Regions from separate parts of the Vibrio owensii genome, predicted to be linked through region 2. Evidence: predicted binding sites of a transcription regulator. Region 2 holds the regulator's gene; the other holds the start of a gene.
What was found. The regulator CRP, encoded in region 2, controls carbon source genes, mostly activating them, when cyclic AMP is high. The targets are predictions, from matches to a motif close to TGTGANNNNNNTCACA.

Region 1: recB (exodeoxyribonuclease V subunit beta) is a predicted target of CRP. The motif match lies at 996-1,011, and genes of this name have one in related genera.

Annotation. Positions count from the first base shown of each region.
Region 1 is NZ_CP019959.1:2,649,986-2,656,041, reverse strand. Features, by position in the region: gene recB (exodeoxyribonuclease V subunit beta) at 1-898, opposite strand, end outside; gene recC (exodeoxyribonuclease V subunit gamma) at 1,189-4,662, opposite strand; gene A9237_RS12155 (DUF3413 domain-containing protein) at 5,029-6,056, shown strand, end outside.
Region 2 is NZ_CP019959.1:2,135,304-2,141,359, reverse strand. Features, by position in the region: gene A9237_RS09770 (hydrolase) at 1-771, shown strand, start outside; gene A9237_RS09765 (YheU family protein) at 837-1,049, shown strand; gene A9237_RS09760 (phosphoribulokinase) at 1,174-2,043, shown strand; gene crp (cAMP-activated global transcriptional regulator CRP) at 2,283-2,915, shown strand; gene A9237_RS09750 (DUF1338 domain-containing protein) at 3,246-4,037, opposite strand; gene astD (succinylglutamate-semialdehyde dehydrogenase) at 4,302-5,759, opposite strand; gene astA (arginine N-succinyltransferase) at 5,788-6,056, opposite strand, start outside.

The DNA.
Region 1 (6,056 bases), 510 kb from region 2:
TTTTCTCAAGTAACACATTCTGGGCGAACTTCTCCAGCTTATCTGGATAGTCATAGCCTGTGGTTTCTGTCGCAGCCCATGCGTTGACCGCTTCTAACCATGTCGGCAAAGACTTTTTGGTGTAGCTGCGTTTGTTGACGTCGGAATCAGAAATCAACGCGAGGAAATCATCTTGGCTATCACGCCACTGGGCTTTCAAAACGTCAATTTGCTTTAAGTTTTGCTCATGCAAATCGGCAAGACTACCTTGCATTGCAGGAACAGAGAGACTTAGCGGCGCGCCTGTGAGGTAGTTGCTGATGTCATATAACAGATCCGATGGCGAGCCCCAGAGTTGGCGAACTTCTCCAGCCAAAGCGAATGGCAGAGGGTAGAAGTTACGACGCCAGTAATCGGCAACGACTTGCGCTTTAAGATGGCTTTCGTCTGTCACAAACTCATTATTGAAACGACTACCGGATTCGAATGCGTTTTGCGTCAGCATGCGTTGGCAAAAACCGTGAATGGTGTACACCGCGGCTTCATCCATTTGGCGCTCTGCTTGCAAAAGGATCTCAGCGGCTTGCTTATGATCCTCAATTTCTTCCAACAAAGGCTGAATCACAGGATCTGAGCTTTTCCCGCGAGCGAATGCGATCCTCGCGTCGTGAATACGCGCACGAATACGATCACGCAGCTCCGCCGTTGCAGCCTCTGTAAAGGTCACCACCAGAATTTGATCCACGGTCAACGGCACGCGGTGCTTCGTCTCGGCAGTGCCATGCCCTAGTAGGAGTCGCAGATACAAACCCGCGATGGTAAAGGTTTTACCCGTACCCGCCGAAGCTTCAATTAGCCTTGCACCATGCAGTGGAAAAGTCATAGTTTGCAGTGGAGTTGGAACTGACATTTGCGCCATAACGCTGAATCTCTCCGGATTATCGACTGATCGAACTGTGATCTATCGTTAAAAATTCTATTAATATGTCTAATAGGTTGGAATATTTAGACCTTTGTGGGATCTCACTCACGGTTATCATTACGGAGTACCGTTAGTATGCGCCTCACGAGATAAGCCAAGCCTTTCAGGCAGCTACACTCAAACGAATCATGGTCCCTCTGACCTTGTGGCCGTACAGCGAACGCCCTACAAAAAATAATGATTTTCTGGCGGCCACCCTACTCTCTTTTTTATCTAAATAATCCAACTTACTTTTCATCATCGGCATCCATCGCCGTCAATCTTGCGCCTTGAAGAACCAATGCAGTCAGCGTGCGAACTTCTGCTGCAAGCTCATCATTCCAAGCAGACCAAATACGCGAAATATACGCATTGTTTCCTTCGCCTAGACTCATGTAACCATCATTGAATACATCCGCCATTTTCTTCAGCGATTTCTCTTCGTCATCAGCCCAGTGGCCACGACTAAAGCCCGCTTCGACACACGCCAGTGCTGTTTTCGGGAAATATGGCAATGGCTTGGTCATGCCTTCAAAAAACAGACGTACTAATTCAGCAAGCAGTTGTTTTGCTTGTGCAGCATCTGCCATTGCTGGGTAAACCAAATGCACCGCGCCTTCCTTGCGGTCATAACCGATAACGTGGGTCTTTCTAGCCTGACCAGAGGCAGACATAGCAAGATGATCGATCCATGCAGCAAGGTAATCCTGCGCACGAATTTTACCGCTGCGGTAGCGAATCAAACCAGATTGATAGCATTGAGTTAGCCAACCGGTTAGACGGATGTTTTTTCCTTCACCAAGCACATCGAAAGTAAGGTCGATTTCTAAATCGTCTTGTGGAGCACCGGATAAAAACGCCAACTTATCCACCAGCTCTTCCGCTTGCACGCGGTTGGTTTCAAACTCGATATCACCAAATGCGCCAACTGGTAATTTGCCCTGCGCGCGTTGCTCACTCATAAAGTGCTTGAGTACATCTACTTTTGCAGACGGTTGGGTAATGGCGGTTTCGAGCAAGGTTTCTAGTAGCTCATCACGCATCTGATAGCTTTCCAAACCGCCTAACACGAATGGCTCATCATCTTCCATCACAGGCAATGGCGGCTCGAACATCACTTTCAAACGGCGGTTAAAGAAATACTGCACAGGCAAACGCCAGAAGCGTTGTAATTCCACCAAATCCAACTCGATTGGGAAGGTTGCGCCAAGCAAGTAATCATCCAATGCGCGGTTAAACTCGCCACGCGCATGACCTTGCGATTGATTGCTTTGGGTCAACGCAGCTGGAATCCACTCTTTGGCATAGCTTGAATGAGAACCTTGGAATGCGCTTGGACTGAATGGCACCATGGCATGTACGTTCACTAACTCGTTGAGTAGTTTATCTCCCGAGTCATCGACGGGCTGGTCTTGATCGCCATCTAGGCAGTAGTTCTGATGGCAATATTCCATCAACTCCGACACCAATACAGACGGCACACGCTCGGTGTTATCTTGGATAGAGCGCCCAACGTAACTGATGTACAAACTTTGCTGCGCAGACAACATGGCTTCTAAGAATAGGTAACGGTCATCGTCTCGACGGGAACGATCGCCCGGTTTAGTGCGCCCTGTCATTAAGTCAAAACCTTCTGGTGGCATTGAGCGCGGGTAGACCCCATCGTTCATACCCAGCAGACACACGGTTCTAAATGGGATCGAGCGCATCGGCATCAGAGTACAGAAGTTCACTTGTCCGGCAAGGAAGCGCTGGCTAACCCGTGTTCCTGACAGCTTGTTTTGCAGATACTGGCTAACAATAGAAGGCGACAAGGCATCATCAAATGCTGCATCGGTTAGCTGTTCTTTCAGTTGGCTCAAGGTATCTCGAATCGACTTAAGCGCCATTTCCCCTTCTAGCTCAACAGAGAAGAAGTCATCCAACATCGCCACCAAGGTTTCACGCCATGCATCAATCGACTGAACATGGGAAAGTTTCCGGCGATATTGGCTAATTTGTTGAATAAAATGGGCTAACTTACCAGCAAGTTCTGCGCCCATGCCTTGCACTTCATTGTATGGTGAGAGGCTACCTTCTTGCGCTTCAAACAAACCGGCAGATTCTGGCATCGCGTAACCTAATAACATACGCTGAATACCAAATTGCCATGTGTTTTGGCGTGTTTCTGGCAGTTCAAATTCGCTGCCCGTATGGCTATCTAGCCCCCAGCGAATGCCGGATTCTTCCACCCATTGTTTGGCTTGAAGGAAATCATCTTCGCTGAGATCGAATCGCTTCAAAATCGCCGGCGTTTCTAACAGCTCAAGTAATTCAGAAGCCAAGCAACGTGTATTCGGTAAATTAACAAGTTGCATGAAAGCCGCCAAAATTGGGCTTTCTTGATCGGCCGTTCGGTCTGAAATCGAGTAAGGAATAAATCGCTCACCCGGCGCATTGCCGAATACCGCCTGAATCGCAGGGCTGTAGGCATTGATGTCTGCCACCATGACAATAATATCGCGCGGTTTCAGTGTCGGATCAGCATCGAACATTGCCAAAAGCTGATCGTGTAGCACTTCCACTTCTCGCATTGGGCTGTGGCAAGAGTGCAAGCTCAGAGATTTATCACCTAAACTCACCACTTGTTTGTGCTGACTGCTGTCGATTTGCTCGTCGTCTTGGTGCTCTTCTAAATTAAGAATGTCGGCTTGAAGTTGATGGAGCAGACTGTCGCGCTCGACATCAACAAAAGCTTCAATCTCATGGGATTCGAGCTGCGACAACAGATACATGTTATCGCGTCCAAGTTTACCCATCGACGCCAACAAGCTGTTACCCACCACATCGGTATGCAGCTCATCCACCACGTTTTCTTCTAGTGAACCTTTTAACTGCTCACTCTCACCTTGTACTTCAGAATGGTCTTCTTGCCAGACCACGTGCTGACGATGTTTTGCTGCTAGGCGAGCTAGGAATTTACGGTCGCGTACCTCACCCCAGTAATAGCGACAAGGGTTGGTAAACATCAAGTGCACATCAATGTGTTCACCAATGGCTTTGAGCGCATCCATGTAACGTGGCGGCAGTGAAGAGATACCAAACACAAACAGACGCTTCGGCAGATGGTCAAAGTTACCGTTGAAGTTTTCGAGCGTATCAATGAAGTGTTCGTACAAATTGGCACGATGATAAGGCGATTGCCCAAGGGTAACCGTGTGGTCGTACAATGCTTGCCACAAAACTGGCTGCCATGGGTGTTCGTCTTCAAGTTCAGGTACCGTTTGTCCGGCTTCCCAGCTTGCAATCCATTCTGGGCGATACACCAAATAGCCATCGAAGATATCAGCAATTTTCTCTGCCAATTGATACAGCTTGGAATTGTCAGTGTCGTCCTGAAGATAACGAGCCAAAGGTTCGAATGATGCTTCGTTTAGTAAACCCGGAAGCAAGTGCATCAACTTCCACGTCATGGCTTCTTTGTTGAAGGCACTGCGCTTAGGCACATCAGCCAATACTTGGGTGAACATGTCCCAAATGAAAGTCGCTGGCAGCGGAAATTCTAGGTTTGCCGCAACACCAAACTCTTTCGCCAATTCCATTTTTAACCACTGAGACATGCCCGGGCTTTGAACCAGAATTTGCTCTTTTTCGAATGGGTTTTCTAATGGATTGATGCGAATCAGTTCAACAAGAAGTGATTTGAGAACATCGACCTGATTGGAGTGATAGACAGTAAACAAAGTAGGAGCACCGAATGCCAATGGAAACTGCTAGCAAGCTTAGCACAGCCACATTTATTCCTAGAGCGATCTCGATAGCTTAAATAACAAAAGGTTAGAGAACACTCAAACTCTGCGCAAATAACCAGCAACTGACATTTGTAAGTCACGTCTTACACGCAAATACAAAGCGTGACATCAGTCACAACTATTTCATGATAAAAAACACTGTTTTATAATTCACGCAAATTTTTATAACAATACCCATCAAATTGAATATTGAGTGAAAGGCGAAGAATCACGGGGTTCAAGTCATCTTGATTTCACGCTGAGCCGCACTTTGTTCTTGATTTGATAGGGATGAAAAAGCACTGGAATACCAAAACTATGTTGCGCAAATTTTCTTCAAATAGCGCTTGGCTGATTGCATTTTTTGCTTGCTTTGCGCTTTATCTGTCGATCGCTTGTTACCCATTTTTGCTGTCAAATAACCAAGCAGAACCGCTCACCTTTCTGCAAGAATATTATTTACTTGCTACACAATTTGGCTGGTTGGGTTTAATTGCTCTTCCGCTGATGCTGGGTTGTTTATTGCTGTCCTTTTTGCCGACGCGCATGTTCAAAGTCGTTGTGATCACCATTGCCATCACACTCTTGATCATGTTGAAAGTCGATATCCTCGTTTTCCAGCAATACAAACTGCACATCAATGGCCTGTTGATCCGCATGTTCTTCGAAGGCGGTCGTGACGTATTTGAAATCTCTTGGATGAGTTGGCTGATCTTTATTAGCGACATTGCACTGCTCGCCATTGGCTTGGCATGCACCGTTTGGTTAGCCAATAAACTGGCTCAGAGCCGAGCAAAGTTCTTGATTGTTGCGCTTTGGTTTGGCTTGTTGCTGAGCACTCAGGTTATCCACGCCTATAAGAACGCACTCTATGACGACGAAGTCAGTCAGTTCTCTAATAACTGGCCTCTTTACTACCCATTAACGGCGCGTAAGTTTATCTATCGTTATCACTTGGTGGATGAAAATATGGCCTCACAAAACCGAGTGGAGCTGAAAAACATTGAAAGCAGTTCACTGAACTACCCACTCGCCCCTGTAAATGTAGAACCTAAAGCTAAACAGCCGAATGTGTTGTTCATTCTGGTTGATGCTTGGCGCTACAGTGATGCAACACCAGAGATCATGCCAAATGTCAGCAAGTTCAGCGAAAAAACGGTCAATTTCTCTCAACACATGAGCGGTGGTAACTCTACCCAAGCGGGCATCTTTAGTCTGTTCTACAGCTTGCCAGCAACTTATTGGGACAGCTTTTATGCGAGTCAGAAAGCCCCCGTCTTCATGGATACCCTGCAAAACCAAGGTTATCGAATGGGTATTTTTGGTTCGGCTTCCTTAACGAGCCC
Region 2 (6,056 bases):
GGTTTGATGAACGCTTTCTCTAAATCGGGTTGGCTGTCGGTCATGATGCACTTTCGCGGTTGCAGCGGTAAACCGAACAAGAAAGCCCGCGCCTATCATTCTGGCGAAGTGACGGATGCTCGTTTCTTTCTTCAGCAACTCAATCAGCAATTCCCTAACAACCCTAAAGTTGCGGTCGGCATTTCCCTTGGCGGTAACATGCTGGCGAACTACTTGGCTGAGTATAAAGACGACCCAATATTAAGTGCCGCAACCATTGTCTCTGCACCACTGGACTTGGCAGCATGTGCCAATCGTATTGAGCAGGGCTTCTCGAAAGTTTACCGACGTTACTTGCTCTCTTCACTCAAACGCAATGCACTGCAAAAGCACGACTTAATCCAAGGTGAACTCGCCTTGTCGTATAACTCGATCAAACGCGTGACTCGCTTATATGAATTTGATGACTTGATCACTGCCCCTCTGCATGGTTTTAAAGACGCGCAAGATTATTACGATCAGTGTTCAGGTTTAAGCAAGTTGCAACAGATCACCTTGCCAACCTTGATCATCCACGCCAAAGACGATCCGTTTATGACCGAAGAGGTGATCCCAAAATTCGTGTTGCCAGACAATATCGATTACCGACTTTATGAGCACGGTGGTCACGTTGGTTTCCTGACAGGCACAGCATTAAAACCTAAGTTCTGGTTGGAAGAAGCCTTGCCTTCATATTACGAAAGTATCGCCGCAGACTACCTTTCTGCTGTATCCGTACCGCGAACACAGTAAACTACTGGGCGTGCCAGACATAAGGCTTCTGCACGTACTAAACATCATAAAAGTTTGAGGTATTTATGATCATTCCATGGCAAGACATTGCGCCAGAGACACTAGAAAACCTGATCCGCGAATTCGTGCTACGTGAAGGCACCGACTACGGCTCAGTCGAAGTTTCACTGCAAAGTAAAATCGATCAGGTCAAATCCCAATTAGAGAAAGGCGAAGCGGTCATCGTATTTTCTGAGCTTCATGAAACGGTTGATATCCAACTAAAAGCAAAGTTTTAGACCCTTCACATTTTACCGTATCCCACTCGATGACAAGGGCTTGTTACGTGCTATAGTGGGTTATCGACCGTGCAGCATACGTGTGCTGCACTTTACAGGTAAGTAATTTTCGACAAGGTTTGTCATGTCAGCGAAACACCCAATCATTGCGGTTACTGGTTCGTCCGGTGCCGGCACAACCACCACTTCTGAAGCCTTCCGTAAGATGTTCAATATGATGAACGTCAAACCAGCGTGGGTTGAAGGTGACAGCTTCCACCGCTTTACACGTCCAGAGATGGATGTCGAAATCCGCAAAGCGCGTGAGCAAGGCAAACACATCAGCTACTTTGGCCCACAAGCCAATGACTTTCCGGGGCTAGAAGAGTTCTTCCGCAAGTTCGGTGAAGATGGCACTGGCAGCGTGCGCCGCTATCTGCACACTTTTGATGAAGCCGTTCCATACAACCAAATGCCGGGCACCTTTACACCTTGGCAAGATCTGCCAGAAAACAGCGATGTGCTGTTCTACGAAGGTTTACATGGTGGCGTGGTAGATGGCGATGTCAATGTGGCGCGTCACGTCGATTTTCTAATTGGTATGGTACCGATTGTGAACTTGGAGTGGATTCAAAAGTTCGTTCGTGACACACGCGATCGTGGTCACTCAAGAGAAGCGGTGATGGATTCAATCGTGCGCTCAATGGACGATTACCTAAACTACATTACCCCGCAATTTTCTCGTACACATATCAACTTCCAGCGCGTACCGACCGTCGATACTTCTAACCCACTTAACGCCAAAGGCATTCCAAGTTTGGATGAAAGTTTTGTGGTGATCCGCCTACGCGGTATCAAGAATGTCGACTTCCCGTATTTGCTGGCGATGATTGATGGCTCATTCATGTCTCGCCATAACACCATTGTGGTTCCTGGCGGCAAGATGAGCTTTGCAATGGAGCTCATAGTAAGGCCGATTCTGCAACAACTCATCGAAACAGGGAAAATTGGCTAAAAACCTCCCTACTGGAGTGTTTACTTTTCATACCGTGATCATGTGCACAGTTTTGCTTACAAAATCTCAATCATGGCACGATTAAAATCAAGAAATCGTTTTCGAAAAAGGATACTATTTCTAACCGAAACACAAGAGAGCTTGCAGCATATAAAAAGTGCTCTTATTCTAGTAGGCCAATTCAGGCTTAGCTAAAATATGGATAGCGCAAGCGTACCCTGCAGAGGAAGTGAGATATTATGGTTCTAGGTAAACCTCAAACCGACCCAACATTAGAGTGGTTTCTTTCACACTGTCATATTCATAAGTACCCATCAAAAAGCACGCTAATTCACGCGGGCGAAAAAGCAGAGACTTTGTACTACATCGTTAAAGGTTCTGTTGCGGTTCTTATCAAAGACGAAGAAGGTAAGGAAATGATCCTTTCTTACCTAAACCAGGGCGACTTCATTGGTGAACTTGGTCTATTCGAAGAAGACCAAGAGCGTACAGCTTGGGTTCGCGCTAAATCTCCTTGTGAAGTGGCTGAGATTTCTTTCAAGAAATTCCGTCAACTTATCCAAGTTAACCCAGACATCCTAATGCGCCTTTCTGCGCAAATGGCTCGTCGTCTACAAGTTACTAGCCAAAAAGTGGGTGACCTAGCGTTCCTAGACGTAACTGGTCGTATCGCTCAGACTCTTCTGAACCTTGCTAAACAGCCAGATGCGATGACGCACCCAGACGGCATGCAAATCAAGATCACTCGTCAAGAAATCGGTCAAATCGTTGGCTGTTCTCGTGAGACAGTAGGTCGTATCTTGAAGATGCTAGAAGAGCAGAACCTAATTTCTGCGCACGGTAAAACTATCGTTGTTTACGGGACTCGTTAATCTCGATTAACGTTTAAAAAATTTAAAAGCCACCAAATGTAAGTTTGGTGGCTTTTTTGTTTTTTGGAATCGGGAACGGAAAGCAAAGAGCCGAGAATTGGGAACACTGTGTTCCGAGCGCGGACTTCGTCCTACGAGATAAAGCCCTCTCAGATTCCGAGAGTTAAAACCTCCCGCAGCGAAGCGTTTCCGAATCCACAGGTCATAACCCGTTCTGATATCCCAACAAACTCCAACCTTCGAAGCAGAAACGTTCAACACTCCAGAGTGCAAACCTCTCGAAGCGAAGCGTTCCCGCATCTCTAGTGCGTAGCACGTTCTCGATTCTTTCTACCCGTTGGTACTCTCGAAGATCTTATCTGCCGATGCCGCTACAAATCCTGGGTACAACTCACCGTTATCCATTGGGTAGCGCTTAGCAAACTCGTAGAAGCCTCCAGGAATAACCTCAACGCCTTCAGTAAAGGTCACTGGTACTTTGTCTGCCATGGTCGATGATTGCTCTAGTAGCACCTCTGGCGTACCTTTTACTTCACCGCCATTCTCGTTGATGGTGAAGCCTACTGTACGTAGGTGGTCGTTCACTTGCTTTACTTCTTCATGCTGATTGAGTTGATTCACACTCACTGTGAAGTGGTTCGCTCCGTAACCGTGCGCAGCAAGCCAAGAAGCGTATTCACTCTCTTTCGCCAAAGTTTGGAAGTCAGCATAACTGAGGTCCCACAAACGTCCGCCGTACAAGAAGTCACTGCCTGTCAGTTTAGAAGCATCAACCTGCTCTACCAGTTTATGAACGATGGCTTGTAGCTCTGGTGAGCACTCATCCACTTTCAATTCACTGATGAAGACTTTTGGTTGTTTCGGATCTGGGTGCTCAAAATGTTTTGCCACCAGTTTTTTGCTTTCAAATACGTAGTCACCACAGGCTTTGTAACCCACCGCTAGGAAAGGCTTCGCTAACGTTTCAATGCCTAGGGGAGCGACATTAAACGTACGTAGCGCAATATGATCATTAATCAGAGGCTCATCTTCTTGAAGAAGTTGATGGACTTTAGCAGCGGAAGGGCAAAGACGTTGAATGTAGTCTTGCCATAGCGATTCAAATAACACATCGGGCGTCATAACGACTCCTTGTTATGAAATGTAGAGTTAGGGGTAAGAGGAAGTTGACCGCTCGTTCACAGCCCTAAAGCTGTCCAGAATCACGAACGAGCGGCCATCAACCTGTGACGGTATCTGTGGCATAAGTGCCAGTCAGTCAACACGCTCTGGAGAGTCTTAAGCTCGCCTTTGGCGTTTGCCAGCGCGCTTACCAGAATCCTAACTTGGTAAATAGCTCCGGCAGAGAGAAGCGGCGATACTTTGTCACCGCTTCGTATTTCTCAATTACAGGCTTACACCCGGGCTCAATGTGGCAGGCAAGACCGTCTCTTGTCCTTCCATTGATGCCATTGGGTACGCACAGTAGTCTGCTGCGTAGTAAGCACTTGGACGTAGGTTACCTGACGCACCCGGACCACCAAATGGTGCATCACCACTTGCGCCCGTTAGCTGACGGTTGCGGTTCACGATGCCAGCACGAATGTGGTCCACGAAGTATTCCCACTCTTGGTCGTCGGTCGAAACAAAACCTGCCGATAAACCAAAGCGCGTATCGTTCGCCAGCTCTACTGCTTTCTCTAGCCCTTCGTAGCGCACCACTTGCAGAAGTGGGCCGAAGTACTCTTCATCTGGCAACTCGGCGATGTTCGTCACATCGATGATGCCCGGAGAAACAAACGCTGCTTCACCTGCTTTCGCTTCAATTAAGCTTTCACCACCCAGTGCTTGCAAGTTCGCTTGAGCATCGAGAATGAACTTGGCCGCCGCTACCGAAATTTGTGGTCCCATGAAAGGCGCAGGCTCTGCAAATGGTTGGTCTACGCGAATATTGCGTGTCGCTTCCACCAGCTTAGTAATGACTGCATCACCCTTGTCGCCAAATGGAATGTATAGACGACGAGCACAGGTACAGCGTTGTCCTGCACTGATGAAGGCAGATTGGATAATGGTATAAACCGTTGCGTCTAGGTCGCCGTAGTTATCCGAGATAACCATCGGGTTGTTACCACCCATTTCAAGCGCCAGCATTTTGCCCGGCTGACCAGCAAACTGACGATGGAGAACATGACCTGTGTTTGCACTGCCAGTGAACAGCACGCCATCAATGCCTTTCGCATCCGCCAGCGCAATACCAGTTTCTTTCGCGCCTTGGACTAGGTTAATCACACCTTTTGGTAGACCGACCTCTTCCCACAGCTTCATAGCGAGTTCACCCGTCCATGGCGTTTGCTCAGACGGTTTAAAAACAACAGTGTTACCAGCCAGTAGTGCTGGCACGATGTGACCATTTGGCAAGTGACCTGGGAAGTTATAAGGACCGAAGACCGCCATCACACCCAGTGGGCGGTGGCGCAATACAATTTGGTTGCCTGCGGCTTCACGTGCAGCTTCACCCGTACGGTCGTGGTAAGCACGGATGGAAATCGCAATTTTACCTGCCATTGCTGCCGCTTCGGTGCGTGTTTCCCAAATCGGCTTACCGGTTTCTTTGGCAATCACTTCAGCGATTTTTTCGCTGTTGGCTTTTACTTTCTCAGCAAAAGCCAACACGATCGCTTCGCGCTCTGCAAATGGGCGCTTCTTCCAATCAACAAACGCTTCACGCGCCGCAGATACCGCTTGGTTAACCTGTTCTGCTGTTGCGCCGTTACCTTGCCAGATCACTTCTTGGTTATAAGGTGACAGAGACGTAAATGCTTCACCCTGACCTTGTACCCATTCACCTGCAATCCAATGTGTCATTGTTTCTATCCTTAAATTCTGTCGTCAGTTACTGCGGAAGAAGGCGAACAAAATCCCCTTCCTCAACCAAGAGTGCATCCGCCAATTCTGGTGCAAGCACTACGCTTTGCGTTTCTGCGTCATACGCCGCTTTTGCAGCGGCGGCACGGAAGTTCTCGAATGACGAATTACACATCAAGAAATCTTGTGTGCTGGTGTGCTCCGAGATTTTGACTTGCGCGCGGAATGAGTGGCGTACCGATTCGATATTACGTAAGTCACACTCCACCGTTGGACCACCATCGAAAATGTCGACGT